2 regions of the Lacticaseibacillus salsurae genome follow, and region 2 is predicted to be linked to the other one. Evidence: predicted binding sites of a transcription regulator. Region 2 holds the regulator's gene; the other holds the start of a gene.
What was found. Region 2 encodes CtsR, which represses protease genes until heat stress. Its sites were predicted from a motif close to TTGGTCAAAAAAGGTCAAANA; they were not measured.
Positions count from the first base shown of each region.

Region 1: a site for CtsR is predicted at 16,266-16,286, ahead of clpB (ATP-dependent chaperone ClpB). Genes of this name have one in related genera too.

Region 1 is NZ_BAAFZI010000002.1:5,598-24,503, reverse strand. It holds gene ACKTSG_RS01340 (ABC transporter substrate-binding protein/permease) at 1-749, shown strand, start outside; gene ACKTSG_RS01335 (amino acid ABC transporter ATP-binding protein) at 742-1,485, shown strand; gene ACKTSG_RS01330 (MFS transporter) at 1,604-2,695, shown strand; gene uvrC (excinuclease ABC subunit UvrC) at 2,742-4,529, shown strand; gene ACKTSG_RS01320 (TMEM175 family protein) at 4,643-5,530, shown strand; gene ACKTSG_RS01315 (PTS fructose transporter subunit IIABC) at 5,581-7,524, opposite strand; gene pfkB (1-phosphofructokinase) at 7,534-8,451, opposite strand; gene ACKTSG_RS01305 (DeoR/GlpR family DNA-binding transcription regulator) at 8,453-9,196, opposite strand; gene ACKTSG_RS01300 (DUF871 domain-containing protein) at 9,381-10,469, shown strand; gene obgE (GTPase ObgE) at 10,668-11,951, shown strand; gene ACKTSG_RS01290 (acyltransferase family protein) at 11,977-13,926, shown strand; gene rnz (ribonuclease Z) at 14,225-15,175, shown strand; gene ACKTSG_RS01280 (SDR family NAD(P)-dependent oxidoreductase) at 15,162-15,944, shown strand; partial or broken gene ACKTSG_RS01275 (lipopolysaccharide assembly protein LapA domain-containing protein) at 15,953-16,138, shown strand; gene clpB (ATP-dependent chaperone ClpB) at 16,337-18,906, shown strand, end outside.
Region 2 is NZ_BAAFZI010000096.1:40-4,059, forward strand. It holds rRNA gene rrf (5S ribosomal RNA) at 1-82, shown strand, start outside; tRNA gene ACKTSG_RS13645 (tRNA-Val) at 89-161, shown strand; tRNA gene ACKTSG_RS13650 (tRNA-Lys) at 201-273, shown strand; tRNA gene ACKTSG_RS13655 (tRNA-Leu) at 298-379, shown strand; tRNA gene ACKTSG_RS13660 (tRNA-Thr) at 397-469, shown strand; tRNA gene ACKTSG_RS13665 (tRNA-Gly) at 489-560, shown strand; tRNA gene ACKTSG_RS13670 (tRNA-Leu) at 571-656, shown strand; tRNA gene ACKTSG_RS13675 (tRNA-Arg) at 667-740, shown strand; tRNA gene ACKTSG_RS13680 (tRNA-Gly) at 778-849, shown strand; tRNA gene ACKTSG_RS13685 (tRNA-Pro) at 857-930, shown strand; gene ACKTSG_RS13690 (CtsR family transcriptional regulator) at 1,035-1,508, shown strand; gene ACKTSG_RS13695 (ATP-dependent Clp protease ATP-binding subunit) at 1,529-4,018, shown strand.

The DNA of each region.
Region 1 (18,906 bases), on a different contig from region 2:
CTGATACTTTGGTGGCTGCGGCCAATAAATCGATCAATGAGATCAAGCAACAAGGCTTGATCAAGTCATATACCAAGACTGCTGGCGATTATATGACCAAAAACACGGCCAATACTTCGATGTTCCATTATTGGAAGTATTTTGCCAAGGGGATCGAATATACCTTGTTGATCACCGCGGTGTCGGTAGTGTTTGGGGTATTGATCGGGACGTTGATGGCGTTGATGCGCTTAGGTAAAAACAAAGTCTTGCACACCATCGCCGTGGCTTACATCGAATTTGTCCGCGGCACGCCATTGATGATCCAAGTGATGTTCGTGTACTTTGGGATCGGGTTGTTCGTTGATGTCCCAGCGTTGACTGCTGGGATCATCGCGGTTTCCTTGAACTCAGCCGCGTATGTCGCTGAGATCATCCGCAGTGGGATCGATTCGATCCCGACTGGGCAATCAGAAGCTGCGCGCTCACTTGGCTTATCGACGCGCCAAACCATGACCAGTGTGGTATTGCCACAAGCGATCCGCAACATTTGGCCCGCATTAGGCAATGAATTCATTTCGTTGATCAAGGAATCGTCCATCGTATCCATTATTGGGGTGACGGATCTGATTTATCAATTGAAGGTCGTTCAAACCGCTACTTATAAAGGGGTCGCACCGATCTTTGTTGCTATGGTGATCTATTTCGTCCTGACCTTCACCTTGTCGAAGATCTTGGGGCATTTTGAAAGGAAGATGCAACATGACTAAACCATTAATTCAAATCAACCATTTGGTCAAGAAATTCGGGGACAACGTGGTGTTAAACGACATCACTGAAACCATCAACCAAGGCGATGTGATCGTCGTGATCGGGGCTTCTGGTGGTGGCAAATCCACCTTCTTGCGCAGCTTGAATTTGTTGAACCAACCGACTAGCGGTGAAATCGAATTTGAAGGCACCAACTTGGTGGGCTTGTCAGAAAAGCAATTAGATGCTGTGCGTGAAAAAATGGGCATGGTGTTCCAACAATTCAACTTGTTCCCAAACATGACTGTGCTTGAAAACATCAAATTAGCGCCAATGAAAGTGAAATCTTTAGATGACGCTGCTGCCACAAAAAAAGCCCATGAGCTGTTGGCCCAAGTTGGCTTGGATGAAAAAGCGGACGCTTATCCTGCTAGCTTATCTGGTGGTCAAATGCAACGTGTCGCCATTGCGCGAGCTTTGGCCATGGAACCTGATGTCATGTTGTTTGATGAACCAACGTCTGCGCTTGATCCAGAAATGGTCGGCGAAGTGTTGAAAGTCATGCAAGACCTTGCCAAATCAGGGATGACGATGGTGATCGTCACCCATGAAATGGGCTTTGCCCGTGAAGCGGCGGATCAAGTTTGGTTTATGGACCAAGGTGTGATCGCTGAAAAAGGCAAGCCAGAAGATATCTTCACCGCGCCCAAGCATGACCGCACCAAAGATTTCTTATCCAAAGTGCTTGCCCAATAATGATCTCAGCCGACGATCGCTTGATCGTCGGTTTTTTGATGCGCCAAATTCGGCAAAAATGGCAATTGCCGCTACAATAAACCCAAAAGCTTGGGGGAGCAGGGATTCGGAGGGTCTCATGAAAAAAGTTGCCATTTTGTCGTTATCGTTTTTCACGGTGTTGACTGGGGCGATACTGGCACCGGCGTTACCGGCGATCCAACAAAGTTACCCGCAGGTGTCAGCATTTTGGCTGCAATCACTGTTGACATTGCCGTCTTTGACCTTGTTGATCATGTTGGCGGTTATGCGCAAGTTGCCAGGAAATAAAAAGCAACAAGTGCTAGTGGGCTTATTGATTTATTTAGCTGGGGGGTTGAGCCCAATGGTGCCGATGCCATTTGTGGGCTTGGCAATGGCTCGCTTAGTTTCGGGATTAGGGTTGAGTTTGTTTGCAGGCCCGGCGATCAGCTTGATCGGCGAACATTATCCTGATACTCAAACGCGCCGGCAAATGCTGGGGTGGGCTTCAGCCGTGACGTCTGCTGGGACCATTAGTGCCGTGACGCTGGCTGGGTGGCTGCAGGTAGCGGATTGGCATTGGGTGTTTGGTCTTTACAGCATGGCAGTGATCCCACTGGCGCTGATCTGGCGTTGGTTGCCTGAACGCTCACATGAGGCAGCTAAGGCAACGGCCCCGTTTCGGTTGACGCGGGCTTTGGTGGCTAGTTATGGCTTGAATCTCAGTTGGAACGCGCTATACTTTGTGCTTCCTACCACGGTGCCATTTTACTTTCAAAGCTGGCTACATGATCTTGATGCCACCCATGCCGGTTATTTAATGGCAGGGGTGGCAACGGTGGGGTTGGTGGTGGGGATGAATTATGCGCGCATCCATTGGTCGCCAACCGCTAAATTAGTCAGTGTTTTTGTCGTCTTGACGATCGGTGGTGGGTTGCTGTTGGCTCGGCAACCATGGCTAGCGATGATTTTTGCCGGTGTTGGCGTGGCGTTGGCGATGCCAGTATTCAATGAGCAAGTGATCGCTCAGGCGCGTCCGATTGACCGCGACCATGCATTAAATGTTGGCTACGCAATGGTATTTGCTGGTCAATTGGTGTCACCGCTGCTTTTTAGTGGCTTAAACATTGAATGGCGCTTGTGGGGGATCACCATCGTCAGCTTTGCCTTGGCGCTGTTGGCGTGGCGCCTGCAGGTTGCGGCAGCTTGAGGAATTGAGTACAATAGTAAGCAAACAATTGTTTGTGGGAGGAACTATGGCGTCAGAACACATTGAACACAAATTAGCTTTGTTGCCAGATCTGCCGGGCAGTTATCAAATGAAAGATCTCAATGGCAAGATCATTTATGTGGGCAAAGCCAAGAACTTGAAAAACCGCGTTCGCAGTTATTTCAAGTCCTCACACGACGGCAAAACGGCGCAATTAGTGGCCAATATTGCCGATTTTGATTATATTGTGACATCTAGTGATAAAGAAGCGTTTTTGCTGGAAATCACCTTGATCCAAAAGTGGCAACCTTACTACAACATCAAGTTGAAAAAAGGCACCGGCTATCCGTATATCAAGATCACCAATGAGCGCGATCCCAAAATGGAGATCACTGGAGATATCAAAAAAGACGGCGCGTATTACTTTGGCCCATACCCCAATGTTTACGCCGCCCAAGAAACCATGCATTTTTTGCAAAAAGTGTATCCCTTAAGGCGCTGTAATGGGTATCAAGGTCGGCCATGTTTGTATTATCACATGGGGCAATGCCTCGGGGCGTGCTGGCGAGAAGTGCCGCAAGCCGAATATGATGCGCAAATCGCCAAGATCAAAAGTTTCTTAGACGGTAACACCGCCAAAGTGGTGAAGCAATTGACCCATCGGATGACGCAAGCCGCTGAAAACCTTGAGTTCGAGCGCGCTGCCGAAATTCGCGACCAGCTGAAATATATCGACATCACCGTTGAAAAGCAAAAGATCATTTCCAACGATAAGACTCAGCGCGATATTTTCAATTTTTATATGGACAAAGGCTGGATGTCCATTCAGATCTTCTTTATTCGCCAGGCACGGCTGATGAAACGCGAAAGCCGACTGTTTCCCATCACTGGTGAGGCTGACGAAGAATTCGAATCGTTTATTTTGCAGTTTTATCAGCGCAAAAATGCGGTGCAACCCAAAGAAGTGTTGGTCCCAGCAGGCATTGACGCTGATCTGTTAGAGTCGACGCTGGATGTGCCAGTGCGCGTACCCAAGCGTGGCGAAAAAAAGTCGCTGATGGATCTGGCCCATAAGAATGCCCAACTGAAACTGGAAGAGAAATTCCGTTTGCTGGAATTAGACAATCGCACCACCGTTGGCGCCAACAACGAGATCTTTGATGCGCTGGGGTTGCCTCATGGGCATGTGATCGAAGCCTTTGACCATTCACATATTCAAGGGGCTGACCCGGTATCGGCGATGGTGCAATATGTCGACGGGCAAGCGGAAAAAAACAACTATCGCAAATATAAACTGGCCCAAGATGAAGGCGACCATTCTGCCAATGAAGATGCCAACACCCGCGAAGTGATCCGCCGGCGTTATACCCGCTTGCTGAAAGAACATGCTGCTTTGCCAGATCTGATCTTAATGGATGGTGGCACCGTCGAAATGAATGCGGCCAAAGATGTCTTGGAAAACGAGTTGAATTTGGATATTCCTGTCGCTGGCATGGTGAAAAACAACAAGCATAAAACGGCCGCGTTGCTATTTGGCGATTGGGATGAACCCCGCGACTTGGATCCTAAGTCGCAAGGCTTTTATTTGTTGGAGCGGATCCAAGAAGAAGTCCACCGTTTTGCCATCACCTTCCATCGGCAGTTGCGCAACAAGAATTCGTTAGCGTCGCGGTTGGAAACCATCAATGGCGTTGGGCCGCGCACGCGTGTCAAGTTGCTCAAAGAATTCAAGACCCTCAACCACATCAAAGCCGCCAGTGTGGCAGACATTCAAGCATTAGGGATCTCGAAAGCTGTGGCGCAAGCCGTGAAAGTTTCGCTGCAAGGGGAATAAAACCAAAACCGCCACGATTTCGTTTGATTGAAATCGTGGCGGTTTTGCTGATGGCTTGCGCGCCATGGGTTTTGCGCGTAGAATACCCCGTGATAGAAATTAGGAGTATGGACATGGAAAAACTTAAAAATCGCCTCGATGCATTTGCCGATGCGATCATGGCGGTGATCATCACCATTATGGTCTTGAGCATTGAACCGGTGTTACATGATTCTTGGGCAAATTATTTGATCTTAGGCAAACATATCGGTATTTTTTTGATCAGCTTCATCTTTGTGGCTAATATTTGGTATCAGCATGCGGCAGTGTTTTCAGAAATTGAAACCATGACTTACCGTATCGTGATCAGCGATTTGCTATTTTTGGCCTTTTTGGCATTGATCCCGCTGTTTACCAATATGATGACTGCCAATACCACAAAGATCACGGTGCTCGCGTATGGGGCTTTGCAACTGTTAGTCAACTTGATGTTTCGCCATTTGTCCAAACTGATCGTGCACTTGCAATATACAGACAAATCCGCGATGCAAAAGGTTTATCGCAAGATCTATGGCAATGCCAATTTGTGGTTGGATGCTTTGGCGACCTTGGCGTTGGTCGTGGCATGGGTCTTTCCTAGAGTCGCATTGGTGTTTTACTTGGCTTATCCGATTTTGATGTTTTTGTTGAATGCGCGAGCGCGCCAAGAAATGTATGACGTGGAAACCTTGCCTGAAGCGGAGCAAGAAGATGTTGCCAGCTTCAACACTAGCGAAATGAAAGACTTCCGCAAAGCCCAACAAGCGATCATGAACCCCTCTGCGCCAGGGGATGCAGACGCCACTTCAGCAGTGAATTGGCAACGCTGGTTAGATCAAAGTATCGACCCGAAAAAGCGTGAGCGGCTTTTGCAACGTTATGGGCGCGCCACGCCTGAGCAACAAGCCCGACTGCAAGAATGGTTTGCCGATCATCATCGCGGCCAGCGCCACAGCCACCGCGATCAGCATGATCATCACTGAGCACGAAAAAAATCCACCTCGTTGAAGGTGGATTTTTCGTGTTGATCAAATCAGGCATTTTCTTTGGCAACAGGACGCCAAATACCTAAGATGACTCCGGCGATCACTGCCCCGATCACTAAGGACATAATGAAGCCGAACTTTTGATTGGTCAACGCCAACGCCACGATGCCACCATGAGGGGCAGGCACGTTGACATGCCACAATTGCGTCAACCCGCCGGCAATGGCCGAGCCGATCACAGAAGAGCCGATGATGTGCACCGGATCAGTGGCAGCAAATGGGATCGCGCCTTCAGTGATGAAGGTCAAACCTAACACATAGTTCGTTAAACCAGAGTTGCGTTCAGTGGCGGTAAACTTCTTTGGGAAGAAGGTTGAAGCGATGGCAATGGCCAACGGTGGGATCATCCCACCGATCATGACGGCAGCCATCCAGCGCCCATCTTTGAAGTTAGAAGCTTGATAGATCCCAATGGCAAAGGTGTAAGCCGCTTTGTTGAAAGGACCGCCCATGTCGATGGACATCATCGCGGCTAAGATCACCCCGACGATGATCGCATTGCCAGTGCCCATGCCTTCCAAAAAGCCGATCAACGCGCCATTAAGCGCCGCAAAAATCGGGTTGACAATGAAGAACATGATCAAGCCCATTAAAGCCAAGCCGATCACTGGATAGATCAAAATGGTTTTTAACCCATCCAAGGAATGCGGCAAGTTGGCAAAGGCTTTTTTCAAACCGACGATCATCCAACCGGCAATGAACCCGGCGGCTAACCCACCGATAAACCCAGCAGGATTTTGGGCTTTGACCACTGAAGCGGCGGCTAATGTGGCCATGTACCCGCCGACAAACCCTGGCATCAACGCCGGACGATCGCCGATGGAAACCGCGATATATGCGGCTAATACTGGCACCAAGAAGGAAAAGGCGTAGTTACCCAAGTTGTTGGTGAAGGTGAACGCCATGGAGTGGGCGCCAAACCAGTTTTCAAATAAGAAACTCAAGGCCATGATGATCCCGCCGCCAACGACAAAGGGCAACATGTTGGAAACACCATTCATCAGATCTTCGTAGATCTTGTTCCAAGTGCTTTTTTGTTCGCCGTCATCGCTAGCAGCAATGGCGCCGCCTTCAGCGTGATAGATCGCGCCTTTTTCATCCAAAGTGGCTTGGATCAGTTCTTCAGGCTTTTTGATGCCGTCGATGACTGGGCGATTCAACAAATGCTTCCCATCAAAACGCGCCATTTCAACTTTTTTGTCGGCAGCGACAATAACGCCTTTGGCTTTGGCGATTTCGCTACTGGACAATAAGTGCTTGACGCCTTCAGAGCCGTTGGTTTCGACTTTGATGTCCACACCCATTTTTTCGGCGGTTTCCTTCAAAGCCGCTTCAGCCATGTAAGTGTGGGCGATACCAGTTGGGCAAGCCGTGACTGCCACGATGTAGGGACGATCTGCTGGCGTGGCCACAGTTGCGGCTGGTTGGGTTTTGTCCGCTTCGGCTTGCGCTTGTGCTTTTTCTTTGGCGTCTTTTGCCGCTTGGGCATCAGCAAAGAGCTTTTGGACGTCATCAGGCGTTTTGGCTTGTTTCAAAGCCGCCACCAAATCAGGATTGATCAACAAGCTGCTTAAAGCGGCTAAGGCTTGTAAGTGGGTGTTGTTGGCGCCTTCGGGAGCCGCAATCATAAAGAACAAATGCACCGGTTGGCCGTCTAAGGCATTAAAATCAACACCGGCGTCACTTTTGGCAAACAAGACCGTGGCGCGTTTGACTGCCGCGTCTTTGGCATGGGGCATGGCAATGCCATCGCCGATACCCGTGGTGGATTCGCTTTCGCGCTTTAAAATGTCGGCGCGGTAAAGGTCCAAATCATCGATAATGCCTTGTTCTTGGTATTTGGCTGTCATTTCATCGATCACGCCAGCTTTATCAGTGGCTTTGAGATCCATGATCATGACGTCTTTTAGTAGTAATTCTCGAATGTCCATGAGGTCCTCCTAGAGTTTTTCGATGGTAATCGTTTGATAAACCGCGTCGATCTTGGCTTTGTCGGCTAAATCGATTGAAAACGCAGTCGCTGATCCGCAAGCTAACGCCATTTTGAAAGCTTCAATGGCAGAGCCGCTTTGCGCCAAGGTGCCGGTAAAACCCGCTAACATGGAATCCCCAGCGCCAACGGAGTTTTTCACAACGCCCGGTTCGCAAAAACCATGATATGCGGCGTCTTTGGTGATCATCAGCGCCCCTTTGCCTGCCATTGACACCAGCACATGCTGGGCGCCGAGGTCCAGCAATCGGCGGCCAGCTTCTGCGATTTCCGCTAAGCTTTGGTATTCGGCATCCCCGAACAAGTCTGCTAATTCGTGATGGTTAGGTTTGACCACATAAGGGTGATCCGCTAAGGTGTCTCGCAACGCTTGGCCAGTGGTGTCGATGACAAAATCGGCGCCAGCAGCTTGAATATCTGGAATCAAATCGCGGTAGAAGGTTTCTGGCAATCCAGCTGGTAAGGAACCTGCCATCACCACAACATCACCTTTTTGCAGGCGATGTTTGAGCTTTGACGCAAATGCTTTGGCTTCATCTGGGCGAATCGTGGGGCCAGCGGCGTTAAGTTCAGTTTCTTGATCGGCTTTGAGTTTGACATTGATCCGGGTGTCATCGGCGACTTTCGTGAAGTCAGTGGCGACCCCTAAAGTTTGCAGTCGCGCTTGTAAAAATTTGCCGGTAAACCCGCCGGCAAAGCCTAAGGCGACAGAAGGCAGCCCCAGTTGTTGCAAGATGCGCGACACGTTGATGCCTTTGCCGCCTGGCAGCTTGTGATCAGTGGCCAAGCGATTGACTAAGCCAAGTTTCAACTTCGATAAGCCGATGACGTAATCGATGGAAGGATTTAAAGTAATGGAGTAAAGCATGTTATGCCTCCTGAATATTGGGATAATCGGCGTAAACCGGAGATAATTGTGCAAGTGATGGCGTTAAGATCACTACTTGATTGATTTTGGCAAATAAGGCGTTGGAAACTTCACCGAATTTGCTCGCGTCAGCCAATACCACAGCAGTGTGGGCTTGGTTGATCGCAGTGGTTTTCACCACTGCTTCTTCAGCGTCAGGGGTGGTCAAGCCAAATTTCGGGTGAATGCCGTTAGTGCCTAAGAAGGCGAAATCAAAATGGCGTTTTTGCAAGCTGTTGACGGTTTCGGCGCCAACTGTCGCTTTGGTGGCCGATTTGATCTTGCCGCCAAGGATATAAGCTTCGATGTTAGCATCTGCTAATGCCGAGGCGTTATCCACGCCGGTGGTCACCACGGTGATGTCGCGGCCAGCAAGCATTGGGATCATTTGCGCCGTGGTGGTGCCAGCATCTAAGAAAATACAAGCATGAGCTGGGACCATTGCGGCAGCAGACTTGGCGATCACCGCTTTATCAGCTAAGTGTTGGGCCGCTTTTTCATGGACGCTAGGTTCACTTTGCATTTTGGCTAATCGTTCAGCACCGCCATGGATCCGGCGTAATTTACCGGCATCTTCGAGTTCACCTAAGTCTCGGCGGATCGTCGACTCAGAAGCGCCAAGGGCCGTCATGAGATCTTTTAATTTCACGACTGGGGTTTGTTCGAGCTGTTCCAAGATAAAGCGCTGTCGTTCTTCTGTAAGCATTTCCATTCACCTCACAACCATTAGTATACGCGCTGAACGGTCAAAAGCAAGCCTTTTCTTTCAAAAACGTTCAAAAAGTCGTTCACAAACGTTCAATTATATTTTTGTACCCACAAATTACTGCAACCCCTTTCATTTGTGGGTACAAATATGGTACGCTACTGGTATTAAGGGGGAATGCTTTATGGGCAAATTAGGTGTTTCGGTTTATCCCGAACGGTCCACATATGAAAAAGACGCAGCGTATCTTGAACTGGCTGCGGCAAACGGCTTTAAACGCGTATTCACGTCATTACTCGAAATCAAAGGGGACCAAGATCAAGTCGTCGCCGGCTTTAAGAAGGTGATCACCAAAGCCAATGCATTAGGCATGGAAGTGATGGTCGACATCAATCCCGATTTGTTCAAACAACTCGGGGTTTCTTATGACAACTTACAATTCTTCCATGATCTTGGCGCTTACGGGGTTCGCTTGGATCTGGGATTCACCGGTGCTGAAGAAGCAGCGATGACGCGCAATGCGTTTGGCATCAAAATCGAAGTCAACATGTCGCAAGGCACGCATTATATCGATAACATCATGAGCTTCAATCCTAACCGGGAGAATTTATTAGGCTCGCATAATTTTTATCCGCATCGTTTTTCCGGTTTAGGGCAAGCCTTTTTTGATCGCGCCACAAAAATGTTCACCGATTATAACTTGAATACGGCGGCTTTCATCAACTCACAAGCCGCGACGTTTGGACCATGGCCAACGCAAGACGGCTTGTGTTCGCTGGAAGCACATCGGGAATTGCCGATCGCCACTCAGGTGAAACATTACCTATTATTAGGCACGATCGATGACATTATCATTGGCAACGCTTATGCCAGCGAAGCCGAATTGCAAGCCGCGCATGCGGCGTTTACGGCGCCTTATCCGGTATTAAAAGTGGTGCCAGATGCGCAAGCCACAGCGTTAGATAAAGAGTTGTTGTTTGACAATCCGCATGCTTATCGTGGGGATGCGTCTGAATATTTACTGCGTTCGACCCAAACACGGGTCAAGTATGCTGACCGCGATTTTGCGCCGCATCACACCGTGGCAATCAAGCGCGGGGATGTGCTGATCGACAACAACGGCTATGGTCAATACAAAGGCGAAACCCAAATCGCCTTACAAGCCATGCCTAATGATGGCCGCGTCAATGTCGTCGGCCATGTGCATCCAGATGAATTGTTCTTATTAAGTTATTTGAAACCATGGAGTGGTTTTCGCATGGTTGAAGCTTAACCAATATTTTCTTGGCTCGCGACGTGATGGTTAACGTGGCGAGCTTTTTTTATGACGCCAGGTGCTTGGTTGGTTTTTCCTTCCCTTGCCGCGTTCGGGTTTTCTGGTATACTAATGACAGCATGCCAACATTGCAACGTTGGCGTATTTCGGATAAGATGAATGGATTGTCGCAAAAGGCATCCCGGGAGGATCTAAATGTTTGTCGATCAGGTAACAGTTGAAGTACAAGCCGGAAAAGGTGGCGACGGAATGGTCGCGTTCCGTCATGAAAAGTTCGTGCCTTTTGGCGGGCCTGCAGGTGGCGATGGCGGCCGTGGCGGGAGTATTGTTTTTTATGTCGATGAAGGCTTGCGCACGTTGATGGATTTTCGTTATCAACGCCACTTCAAAGCCAAGTCCGGTGGCAACGGCCAAGGCAAGCAAATGTATGGGCGCAAAGCCGAAGACTTGCGCGTCGCGGTACCTGCTGGCACGACTGTGACTGATGCGGACACGCATGAAGTGATCGGTGATTTGACCGCACCTGGTCAAGAATTAGTCGTCGCCCGTGGTGGTCGCGGTGGGCGTGGTAATATCCACTTTGTTTCACCAAAAAATACCGCCCCAGAAATCGCTGAAAATGGCGAACCAGGGGTGCACCGTTATGTCCAACTGGAATTGAAAGTATTGGCTGATGTTGGGTTAGTGGGCTTCCCATCGGTTGGGAAATCCACTTTACTGTCAGTCGTCACTTCAGCCAAGCCGAAGATCGCCGCGTACCAATTCACCACGTTGGTGCCAAACTTAGGCATGGTCAAGCTCGATGATGGCAACGATTTTGTGATGGCGGACTTGCCTGGCTTGATCGAAGGGGCGTCAACTGGCGTCGGCTTAGGGCTGCAATTCTTACGCCACGTGGAACGCACGCGGGTCATTTTGCATTTAGTTGAAATGGATCCAGATGATGGACGTGAGCCGATCGATGATTATCATCAGATCCGCCAAGAATTGGCCACTTATGATGACACGATCTTGCAACGGCCACAATTGGTCGTGGCGACGAAATTGGATCTGCCAGGTGCTCAAGAACGCTTTGACACGTTTAAAGCGCAATTGCTTGAAGAAGGCGTCAAAGCCGCAGATATTTTTGAGATCTCCAGTATCACCCATACTGGGGTGCAAGACCTGATGCATGCAACTAGTGTCGCTTTGCAATCTGCACCAGCGTTTGCACCGAAATCTGAAACACCAGTGGATTACCAGTTCATTGCTGATGCGGATAAAATCAAGGTACAACGCGATGAAGATGGGACGTTCATTTTGTCAGGCAAAGCGCTTGAACGGGCCTTTGCCATGGCAAACCTTGATCATGATGATGGTGTGGTTCGCTTCGCGCGGCAATTACGGCGTTTGGGTGTTGATGACGCTTTGCGTGAAGCAGGGGCACAACAAGGTGATTTGGTCGCCATTGATGATTTCACCTTTGAATTTGTGGAGTAAATCGTAATGGGGTGTTGATTTGGCGATGAAACGCAGTAAACCAAGGCGTTACATCACAGGCTTTGATGGGTTGCGAACACTTGGCGTATTAATGGTGATCTTGTATCACTTGCGGCCGGATATTTTTCGCGGCGGGTATCTCGGGGTGCCGATCTTTATGGTGGTGTCTGGGTATTTGATCACCGATGGCCTGTTGATGCAACTGGATCGAACCGGTTCGATCGACTTTAAGGCCTTTTTCCTCAAGCGGATCCGGCGGCTATATCTAGGCTTAATCGCGGTGTTGTTTGCGACCAGTGCGTATATTGCGCTATTTGCACATAACTTGTTGCATAATTTGCACTTAATGGTGTTGTCCAACTTGTTTTACGTGTACAACTGGTTTCAAATCGCGCATGGCGAGTCGTATTTCACCCGCTTTGCCAACAATGAGTCCCCGTTTACGCATTTGTGGACGTTGTCGATCGAAGGGCAGTATTACTTGGTCTGGCCGCTGGTCGTGTTAGGATTGGTGCTATTGGTCAAAAACCGTGGGCGCATTTTCAATATTGTGATGCTCACGGCAGTGGTATCGGCCATGTGGATGTTTATTTTGTATCATCTCACCATGACTGGACCGCAAGCGGATCCTAGCCGGTTGTATTATGGGACGGATACCCGTGCTTTTTCGATTTTGCTCGGGGCGGCGTTGGCTTTCATTTGGCCTTCGATGCACCTGTCAGAACATATCGGTCAACAACAAAGTCGCCTGCTTGACGGCATCGGCACTGTTGCTGGGATCGGAATGATCGTGTTGGTCATGACGTTGGATGCGCAATCGGCCTTTTTGTATCAAGGCGGGATGTTCTTATTTTCCTTGCTGGCGACGTTGCTGGTTGCCGTTGTGGCTCATCCTGGGGCACATTTTGATCGCTTGTTGTCTAATCCGCTGTTTTCTTGGATCGGCAAGCGCTCATATGGCTTGTATTTGTACCAGTTTCCGGTGATGATCTTTTTTGAATCACGGTTTCGCAATATCGCCGATCACCCGTTTGTCTATCCGGTGGTTGAAGCCTTGTTGATCTTGGTGATCAGCGAGTTGAGCTATCGCTATATTGAAACGCCGCTGGCTCATTTTGACTATCGCCAGACTGGGGCATTTTTGGCGGATCTGGTGCATGGCCGCACCCATGGGGCCAAGCGCATCGTGCCGATTTTTTCGGCATTGATCTTGGTGCTTGGTAGTGTGGGCATCGTGATGGCCCCGTCGGCCAAATCGACTGCTGATGCGTCGCCTTTAGCCAAACAGCTACAAAAAAATAAAGCAGACGCCAAGCAACAACAAGCCGCCGAAAAAAAGGCGCGCCAGCAAAACTCTGCCAGCTTAAAAGCGGCCCAAAACCGGTCACAGTCGCTGAGTTTGTCGCAATCCCAAAGCGCCGCGGCTGAATCCAAAGCCAAAACGCACCCAGTCAATGCTGAGTTTGAACGCTATGGGTTGACGCAAGTGCAATTGCAACGCGCGCAAACCTTGCAAGTCACTGCAATCGGGGATTCGGTGATGCTTGACGGCAAACCATTGCTACAAAAATTGATGCCGCACGCGTTTGTGGATGCTGGCGTTTCTCGGCAAATGGTTGCCACCATCAGCACGGTGCAGCACTATGCCAATACTGGGGTATTAGCCCGTGATGTGGTGATCGGGTTAGGGACCAATGGCCCGTTTTCTGGCGGTGACTTTGACAAAATGATGCAGATCATTGGTGACCAACGGCAAGTTTATTGGGTCAATGTGCATGTGCCAACGCGCACTTGGCAAAACCAAGTCAACGCTTTGTTAAAGCAAAAAGCCGGACAATATCATAATTTGCATGTGATCGATTGGTATGATACCGCCAACGGCCATCCAGAGTGGTTTTACCGCGATCAAGTGCACATGAATCCAACCGGTAATCCTTATTACGCCAGCTTGATCGTGAAATCTTTGGTCCAATAATGCCAAAACGGGACAGCTTTTCAGGTCCCGTTTTCTTGTGCCTTGGGTGGGTATGGTATACTGATTTGTTGTAATGAAGATCACAAAACGGTGCCGGCGTTAACCCTTGGGACTAGTATGCAATACCTATTAGCGGCAACCTGCCCAGTGAGCATCTTGGCATCCGCGAGGTGAGTGCATGGGATGCGCAACCAAAGCGCGCTGGCGGGGGTTCCAACAGGTGTTGGGCTCACAGGGCTTCAAATCGGCATCGATGAACGCAAATACAGAATCAAAGTACTTATGAAGGAAGGACACCATGGAAATCGAATTCTTAGGGACCGGCGCTGGTTCACCAAGCAAAACGCGCAATGTTTCAAGCTTAGCCTTGAAGCTTCTAGATGAACGCAATGAGGTATGGTTATTTGATTGCGGCGAAGGCACGCAGCACCAGATCTTAAAAACGGCGATCCGCCCGCGGAAAGTCACCAAGATCTTTATCACCCATTTACATGGTGATCACATTTTCGGCTTGCCAGGGTTTTTGGCGAGTCGGGCCAATCAAGGCGGCGAAGAAGCGCTGACGATCTATGGCCCTGAAGGCATCGAACGTTTCGTGCGCACTAGCTTGCAAGTCACCCAAACGCGCTTGCCATATAAATTGAATTTCAAGCTGCTGTCCAACCCTGGGGTGATTTTTGAAGACGACACCTTCAAAGTTTCCTTTGATACGTTGGATCATCGGATCTTGAGTTTTGGCTACCGCATCGAAGAAAAAGCCCATGAAGGGGTGTTGTTAGTCGACAAAGTCAAAGCTGCTGGGATCCCCAGCGGGCCGATCTATGGTCAACTGAAAGCTGGCAAAACCGTCACGTTGCCAGATGGTCGTGAGATCAATGGGCAAGACTTCATCGGCCCAGCGCAACCTGGGCGTACCTTAGCTATTTTAGGCGACACCCGCAAAACGCCTCACACCTTGAGTTTGGCCAAAGACGTGGATGTGTTGGTGCACGAAAGTACCTTTGGACCTGATGAAGCCAAGCTTGCGCGGCAATATTACCATGCAACGAATTTGCAAGCGGCGCATTTGGCGCAAGATGCTGGGGCCAAGAAACTGTTGCTGAACCATATTTCAGCGCGGTATTTAGGCAAAGGCGTGACGATGTTGGAGAAATCCGCGCAAAAAGTGTTCGCCAATACCCATGTGGTGCATGATTTAGAAGCTATCGATGTGCCGTTTGCTAAGGAGTCTGGCCATGCTGACAAATAAAATCGTGGTGGTCACCGGCGGCTCTTCAGGTTTAGGCAAAGCCATCGCCTTGCAAGCTGCGCGCAAGCACGCCACTGTGGTGGTATTGGCCAGGCGGCTTGACGCGTTGCGCGCCGTGCAAGCGCAAGCGTCGGCGTTATCTGGCCGGCCCGCTTTTGCGTATGCCGTGGATGTCGCCGATTCCACCAGTATCGATGCGATGATCAAACGCCTCCAAGCGCAAGTCGGGGTGCCGGATGTGTTGGTTAATGCTGCTGGGTTTGGTCGATTTGAAAATGCCTTAGACACCGACTTTAAGGTGATCCAACAAATGTTTGCCACCAATGTGTTAGGGTTGATGTACTTGACTCAAGTTGTTGGACGATTGATGATCGATCAGCATGCTGGGCACATCATCAATGTCGCGTCGATGGCAGGCTTGATGGCCACGCCAAAATCTGCTGTTTATGCGGCGACGAAATTTGCCGTGGTCGGATTTGATAATGGGCTGCGCTTGGAATTAAAACCTTTTGGCGTCAAAGTGACGACGGTCAATCCTGGCCCGATCAATACCAATTTCTTCAACGTGGCCAAAGCCACTGCTTATCAACATCGCGTGCAAGCGATCGCCTTAGACCCTAACCGCTTGGCTTGGCGGATCGTGCAGGTGATGGGGCATTCAGTGCGCGAGATCAATGCACCTTGGTTCATGGCGCTGGCGGCCAAAGGCTATACCTTGATGCCACATGTCGGAGATCTGTTGGCTGGTGGCGTGTTTAATCGAAAGTAGGCAATGGAATGAAACAACAACAGCGTTTGATCGTCGGGATCGTATTGACTTTGGTGTTGATCATTTTTGCTTTGTTAAATGGGCAAACCGTCACCGTCAACTTTTTTGGGGCGATGGTGCATTGGCCGCTGATCGTGGTGATCGTGGTATCGGTTTTGATCGGCGCGGTGATCGCATGGCTGGGATCAAAAAGTTGGGGCCACAAAGACGATGCTTCCAAACATTAATGACCAAAGCTCAAGCGGCTGTCGCTTGAGCTTTTTTGATGCTCAGGCTAAAGTCTCAGCCTAAAATCAGTCGCAGGCACAAGCAAGTTTGCTATTTTTGACCTTTTTTGACCAATTGATTCTTGGTATAATGAAGCTAGCCAATCACAGTAAAGGAGCAACGTTATGAACCCAGATAAATTCACCCAAGCGGTGACTGAAGCCATTGCCCAAGCCCAACAAGTCGCGCAAGTGCGCCATCACCAAGAAATCGATATTCCAGAATTGTTCAAAAGCTTAGTGCAGCCCAACGCCTTTGCCACGCAAGTTTTCCAAACGGCTGGCGTGAACCTGGACGGCTTAAATGCCACCATTGACAAAGCCTTAGACGATGAACCCGTGGTGGAAGGCAACACCCAATATGGGCAAAATATGAGTCAAAACTTGTATCAGTTGATGCAAGCAGCAGATCGCATTCGCGGTGAATTAGGTGATGAGTATATCGCCACGGAAGCCGTGATCTTGGCGTTATTCGATCAAAAATATTCGCCGATCACCAAATACTTGACTGATAATGGCGTAACCGAAAAGAAGTTACGCCAAATCGTCGAAAAGTTGCGCGGTGGGGCCAAAGTCACCAGCAAAAATGCCGAAAACAACTATCAAAGCTTGAAGAAATATGGCACTGATTTGGTCAAGCAAGCGCGTTCTGGCAAAATGGATCCGATCATTGGCCGCGATGAGGAAATTCGCAATGTGATCCGCATTTTGTCGCGTAAAACTAAAAACAACCCAGTGCTGATCGGTGAGCCTGGGGTCGGTAAAACGGCTATTGTTGAAGGCTTGGCCCAACGCATCGTGCGCCAAGATGTCCCTGATAACCTTAAAGACAAAACCATTATTTCGTTGGATATGGGCAGCTTGTTGGCTGGGGCTAAGTATCGCGGCGAATTTGAAGAACGCTTTAAAGCAGTGCTCAAAGAAGTCCAACAATCACAAGGGCAGATCTTGTTGTTTATCGATGAGATCCATACCATCGTCGGCGCTGGTAAAGCGGAAGGCGCCATGGACGCTGGTAATTTGTTGAAGCCGATGCTGGCGCGCGGTGAATTACATTTGATCGGCGCCACCACGTTAGACGAATACCGTGAAAACATTGAAAAAGACAAAGCTCTTGAACGCCGTTTTCAAAAAGTGCTGGTGCAAGAGCCAACGGTCGAAGACACGATCTCGATTTTGCGTGGCCTGAAAGAGCGCTTTGAAATTTTCCATGGCGTGCGCATTCACGACGCGGCCTTGGTGGCAGCGGCCACGTTATCTGATCGCTACATCACTGATCGCTTTTTGCCAGATAAAGCCATCGACTTGGTAGATGAAGCCAGCGCCAATATCAATGTGGAAATGAATTCGCGCCCGACGGAGTTAGATGTGGCCGAACGGCGACAAATGCAACTGGAGATCGAAGCGCAAGCTTTATCCAAAGAATCCGATCCTGCGTCGTTGAAGCGCTTGGCCCAATTACAACATGAATTGGCTGACTTGAAAGAAGAAACCAATCGCCTTAAAGCCCAATGGGACGCTGAGAAAAAAGACATCAACGCAGTCAACGCCAAGAAATCTGAAATTGACAAAGCCAAACACGAGCTGGAGGATGCCCAAGCCAAATATGATCTCGAAACTGCGGCGCGTCTGCAACACGGTACGATCCCGCAATTGGAACAAGAATTGAAAGACTTGGAAAAAGCCGATCGCCCAGACGCTTGGTTGGTGCAAGAATCTGTCACTGAACAAGAGATCGCGGCGGTGATCTCGCGGCAAACTGGGATCCCAGTGGCCAAGTTGGTGCAAGGCGATCGCGAAAAGTTGATCCACTTAGCCGACAACTTGCATCAACGCGTCATTGGCCAAGATACCGCAGTACAAGCCGTTGCTGATGCCGTGTTGCGTTCGCGGGCGGGGTTGCAAGACCCAAGCCGGCCGCTAGGGAGTTTCTTATTCTTAGGTCCCACTGGCGTCGGGAAAACCGAATTAGCCAAAACTTTAGCTGATAGCTTGTTTGATTCAGAAAAACACATGGTGCGTATCGATATGTCTGAATATATGGACAAGATCTCCGTCTCACGCTTAGTCGGCGCCGCGCCTGGGTATGTCGGCTATGAAGAAGGCGGGCAGCTGACTGAAGCGGTGCGCCGCAACCCGTATACCATCGTTTTATTAGATGAAATCGAAAAAGCCCATCCAGATGTGTTCAACATTTTGCTGCAAGTCCTAGATGATGGCCGCTTAACTGACAGTCAAGGCCGCACCGTGAACTTTAAAAACACCATTATCATCATGACCTCTAATTTAGGGTCTGAAGCCTTACTTGATGGCATGCAACAAGATGGCAAGATCACCGATGCGCGCCGGCAACAAGTGATGCAAATGATCCAAAGTCATTTCAAACCAGAATTTTTGAACCGGATCGACGACATTATCATGTTCAACCCCTTGCAATTGGCTGACATTGAAAAAATCGTCATGAAAGACTTGGATCACTTGAATACTCGCTTGCAAGACCAAGACATCACGTTGACGGTGACACCAGCGGCGCAAGAATGGCTGGCGGATAAAGGCTATGAACCGGCATACGGCGCGCGGCCGTTGCAACGCTTGATCACCAATGTGGTCGAAACGCCACTGGCGAAGCAGTTGATCGCCGGGGATATTTTGCCAAACAGTACCGTGACCTTAGGCGTTGATGCCGGCCAATTAAC
Region 2 (4,020 bases):
CATGCCGAACACAGAAGTTAAGCTTCTCTACGCCGAGAGTAGTTGGTGGGTAACTGCCTGCGAGGGTAGGAAGCCGCCACGCTGTTATGGAGGATTAGCTCAGTTGGGAGAGCGTCTGCCTTACAAGCAGAGGGTCACAGGTTCGAGCCCTGTATCCTCCATCGGACCCCTTGGGTCCAGGATCTGAATAGATCCAGCACGAGCCGTTAGCTCAGTTGGTAGAGCATCTGACTTTTAATCAGAGGGTCGACAGTTCGAGCCTGTCACGGCTCATTTCCATTAGTTCCAAAATTGTCTGCGGGTGTGGCGGAACTGGCAGACGCGCTAGATTTAGGTTCTAGTGGTTTATACCGTGGGGGTTCGAGTCCCTTCACCCGCATCAGCAAGAATATTTTCGCCGACTTAGCTCAGCTGGCAGAGCATCTCACTAGTAATGAGGAGGTCGGAGGTTCGAATCCTCTAGTCGGCAGTACAATTGAATATTTAATGCGGAAGTAGTTCAGTGGTAGAACATCACCTTGCCATGGTGGGGGTCGCGAGTTCGAATCTCGTCTTCCGCTTTTCATTTATGCCGGGATGGCGAAACTGGTAGACGCACAGGACTTAAAATCCTGCGGTTAGTGATAACCGTGTCGGTTCGAACCCGACTCTCGGCATTTATGATATGCACCCATAGCGCAATTGGATAGAGTGTCTGACTACGAATCAGAAGGTTGTAGGTTCGACTCCTACTGGGTGCATTTTTTGCGTTTAGCAAAGATTTTTAGATCAGCTCATGCGGAAGTAGTTCAGTGGTAGAACATCACCTTGCCATGGTGGGGGTCGCGAGTTCGAATCTCGTCTTCCGCTCTTACACCGGGAAGTAGCTCAGCTTGGTAGAGCGCTGCGTTCGGGACGCAGAGGTCGTGGGTTCGAATCCCGTTTTCCCGATATTGAAGTCATTGTCTGCGGACGGTGGCTTTTTTATTATATTTGCGTATAATTAAAGTCAACATTAGTCAAACTAGACCGATGCGACAGAAAGGTGGGACGTGATGGCAAGCCAAAATGTGACGGACATCATCGAACGCTACTTAAAAGCGTTACTGGATGCTGAAGAAGAAGTCGAGATCAGACGAGCCCAAGTGGCGCAACGCTTTGATTGCGTCCCTTCGCAGATCAATTATGTGATCAAAACGCGCTTCACGCCAGAACGCGGCTATGTGGTTGAATCCAAGCGCGGCGGTGGCGGTTATATTCGCATCGTCAAAGTCAAAATACGCACAGATTGTGACTTGTTGGCGTGGATGATCGCGCAATTACCAAGTCAAATCAGCGTCCAAGATGCCCGCTTAATGATCCAAAAGTTGTATGATGAAGGCATCGTTGAACAACAAACTGGCAACATGATGCTGAATGTGTTGAGCCACCAAACCTTAAACGTGGCTGACGCAGAAACTGAAAGGCGCTTGCGGGCCCGGTTGCTGTTGTCATTTTTACAAAGCTTACAATATGAACGCACACACTGATCGAAAAGAGGAATGAGTGTATGGATAATCTGTTTACGCCGTCAGCAAAAAACGTGTTAATGATCGCCCAAGAACAAGCCAAGTATTTCCACCACCATGCTGTTGGCACGGAGCATTTGTTGATGGCTTTGGTGATCGAACAAGATGGTATCGCCGGCAAGACCTTGCGTCAGCTGTCAGTCAGCCAAGAAGATGTCCATGATGAGATCGAACGCTTCACCGGCTATGGCACCGTCGACGCCCAAAATCAAAGTGCTGACACTTACTTGCCATACTCGCCAAAAGGCAAAGAGATCTTAAGTTTTGCCGGTGACGAAGCCAAACGCTTAGGCGCTTTGAAAATCGGCACGGAACACATTTTGCTGGGGTTATTACGCGAAGATGATATTTTAGCGGCGCGTATCCTGCAAAACTTGGATTTGTCCTTGTCTAAAACCCGCCAAATGGTCCTGAAGAAAATGGGTATTTCCGAAGCTGCTGCCAAGCCGCGCCAACAAGCGCGCCAAACCAAGCGTCCAGCCAGCCAAGGTACGCCAACGCTGGATGGCCTGGCTCGCGATCTCACCCAATTGGCTCGTGAAAACAAAATGGATCCAGTGGTTGGCCGCGACAAAGAAGTGCGCCGCTTGATCCAGATCTTGGCACGCCGCACCAAAAATAATCCGGTGTTGATCGGTGAACCTGGTGTCGGCAAAACCGCTATTGCAGAAGGCTTTGCTGAAAAAATCGTCGCCGGCTCCGTGCCAAGCGATATGAGACACAAACGCTTGATGATGCTTGATATGGGCTCATTAGTGGCTGGTACCAAGTATCGTGGGGAATTTGAAGACCGCTTGAAGAAAGTCATCGACGAAATTTATGCCGATGGCAACGTGATCTTGTTCATTGATGAATTGCACACCTTGATCGGTGCCGGTGGGGCAGAAGGGGCCATTGATGCCTCAAACATCCTCAAACCAGCCTTGGCCCGTGGGGAACTGCAACTGATCGGGGCGACCACGCTAGACGAATACCAAAAGTACATCGAAAAAGATGCGGCTTTGGAGCGGCGTTTTGCCACGATCCAAGTCAATGAACCGACTGAAGAAGAAGCTGAGCAGATCTTACACGGCTTGCGTGGCCGCTATGAAGCCCATCACGGCGTCACCATCACCGATGACGCATTGCATGAAGCCGTGGTATTGTCCAGCCGCTATATCACCACGCGCTTTTTGCCCGACAAAGCCATCGACTTGGTCGACGAATCTGCTGCCAAAGTGCGCTTAGATGAAGCCGACAAGCCGACGAAAGCGGACAAAATGGAACAGAAGCTGGAAGACTTGGTCAAAGCCAAAGAAGATGCGATCTTGCATCAAGACTTTGAAGAAGCCGCAGTGATCCGGCAAAAAGAACAAAAACTCCGTGAAAAAGTGGCTGAGCAACCTGCTGACGCTGATGAAAATGGCGTGCGCAAAGATGTCAAAGTCACTGGCGAAGATGTCGCTGAAGTGGTCGCCCAATGGACTGGCGTACCTGTCACTCAGCTGCAAAAGAAAGAATCCGAGCGCTTGGTCAACTTGGAAAAAGTCTTGCATGAACGCGTTGTTGGCCAAGATGAAGCCGTCAGCGCCGTATCGCGTGCGATTCGCCGGGCTCGCAGCGGCTTGAAAGACCCAACGCGTCCGATCGGCTCTTTCATGTTCTTAGGCCCCACTGGTGTCGGCAAAACCGAATTAGCCAAGGCCTTGGCTGAAGCGATGTTTGGCACTGAAGACGCGATGATTCGCGTGGACATGTCAGAATATATGGAGAAATTCTCCACGAGTCGCTTGATCGGGGCGGCGCCAGGGTATGTCGGTTATGACGAAGGTGGCCAGCTGACTGAAAAAGTGCGCAATAAGCCATATTCTGTTGTCTTATTAGATGAAGTGGAAAAAGCCCATCCAGATGTGTTCAACATTTTGTTGCAAGTCTTAGATGATGGCTACTTGACGGATTCTAAAGGCCGTCGAGTCGATTTCCGTAACACGATCTTGATCATGACGTCAAACATCGGCGCCACGGCTTTACGGGATGAAAAGACCATGGGCTTTGGGGCCTCTACCAGCAATGGACCTGATTACAAGGCGATGCAAAGTCGCATGCTAGAAGAGCTCAAGCGGGCCTTTCGTCCAGAGTTCTTGAACCGGATCGACGAAACCGTGGTGTTCCACTCCTTAAACAAAGAAGAACTTCATGAAATCGTGAAGATCATGGCCAAGAACGTCTTGAAGCGCTTGGCGGATCAAGATATCAAAGTCAAGATCACCCCTGCTGGCATTGATGCCGTGGCCAAAGCCGGATTTGATCCTGAATACGGTGCCCGTCCGATCCGGCGGGCGTTGCAGCGTGATGTTGAAGATCAGTTATCCGAACTGCTGTTGACAGGCCAAGCCAAAGCTGGCGATTTGATCACGATCGGCGCCAAAGCTGGGAAATTGACCTTTAAAGTCAAACCTGCCACTGAATCAAAAGAACCGGTCAAAGCTTAGAC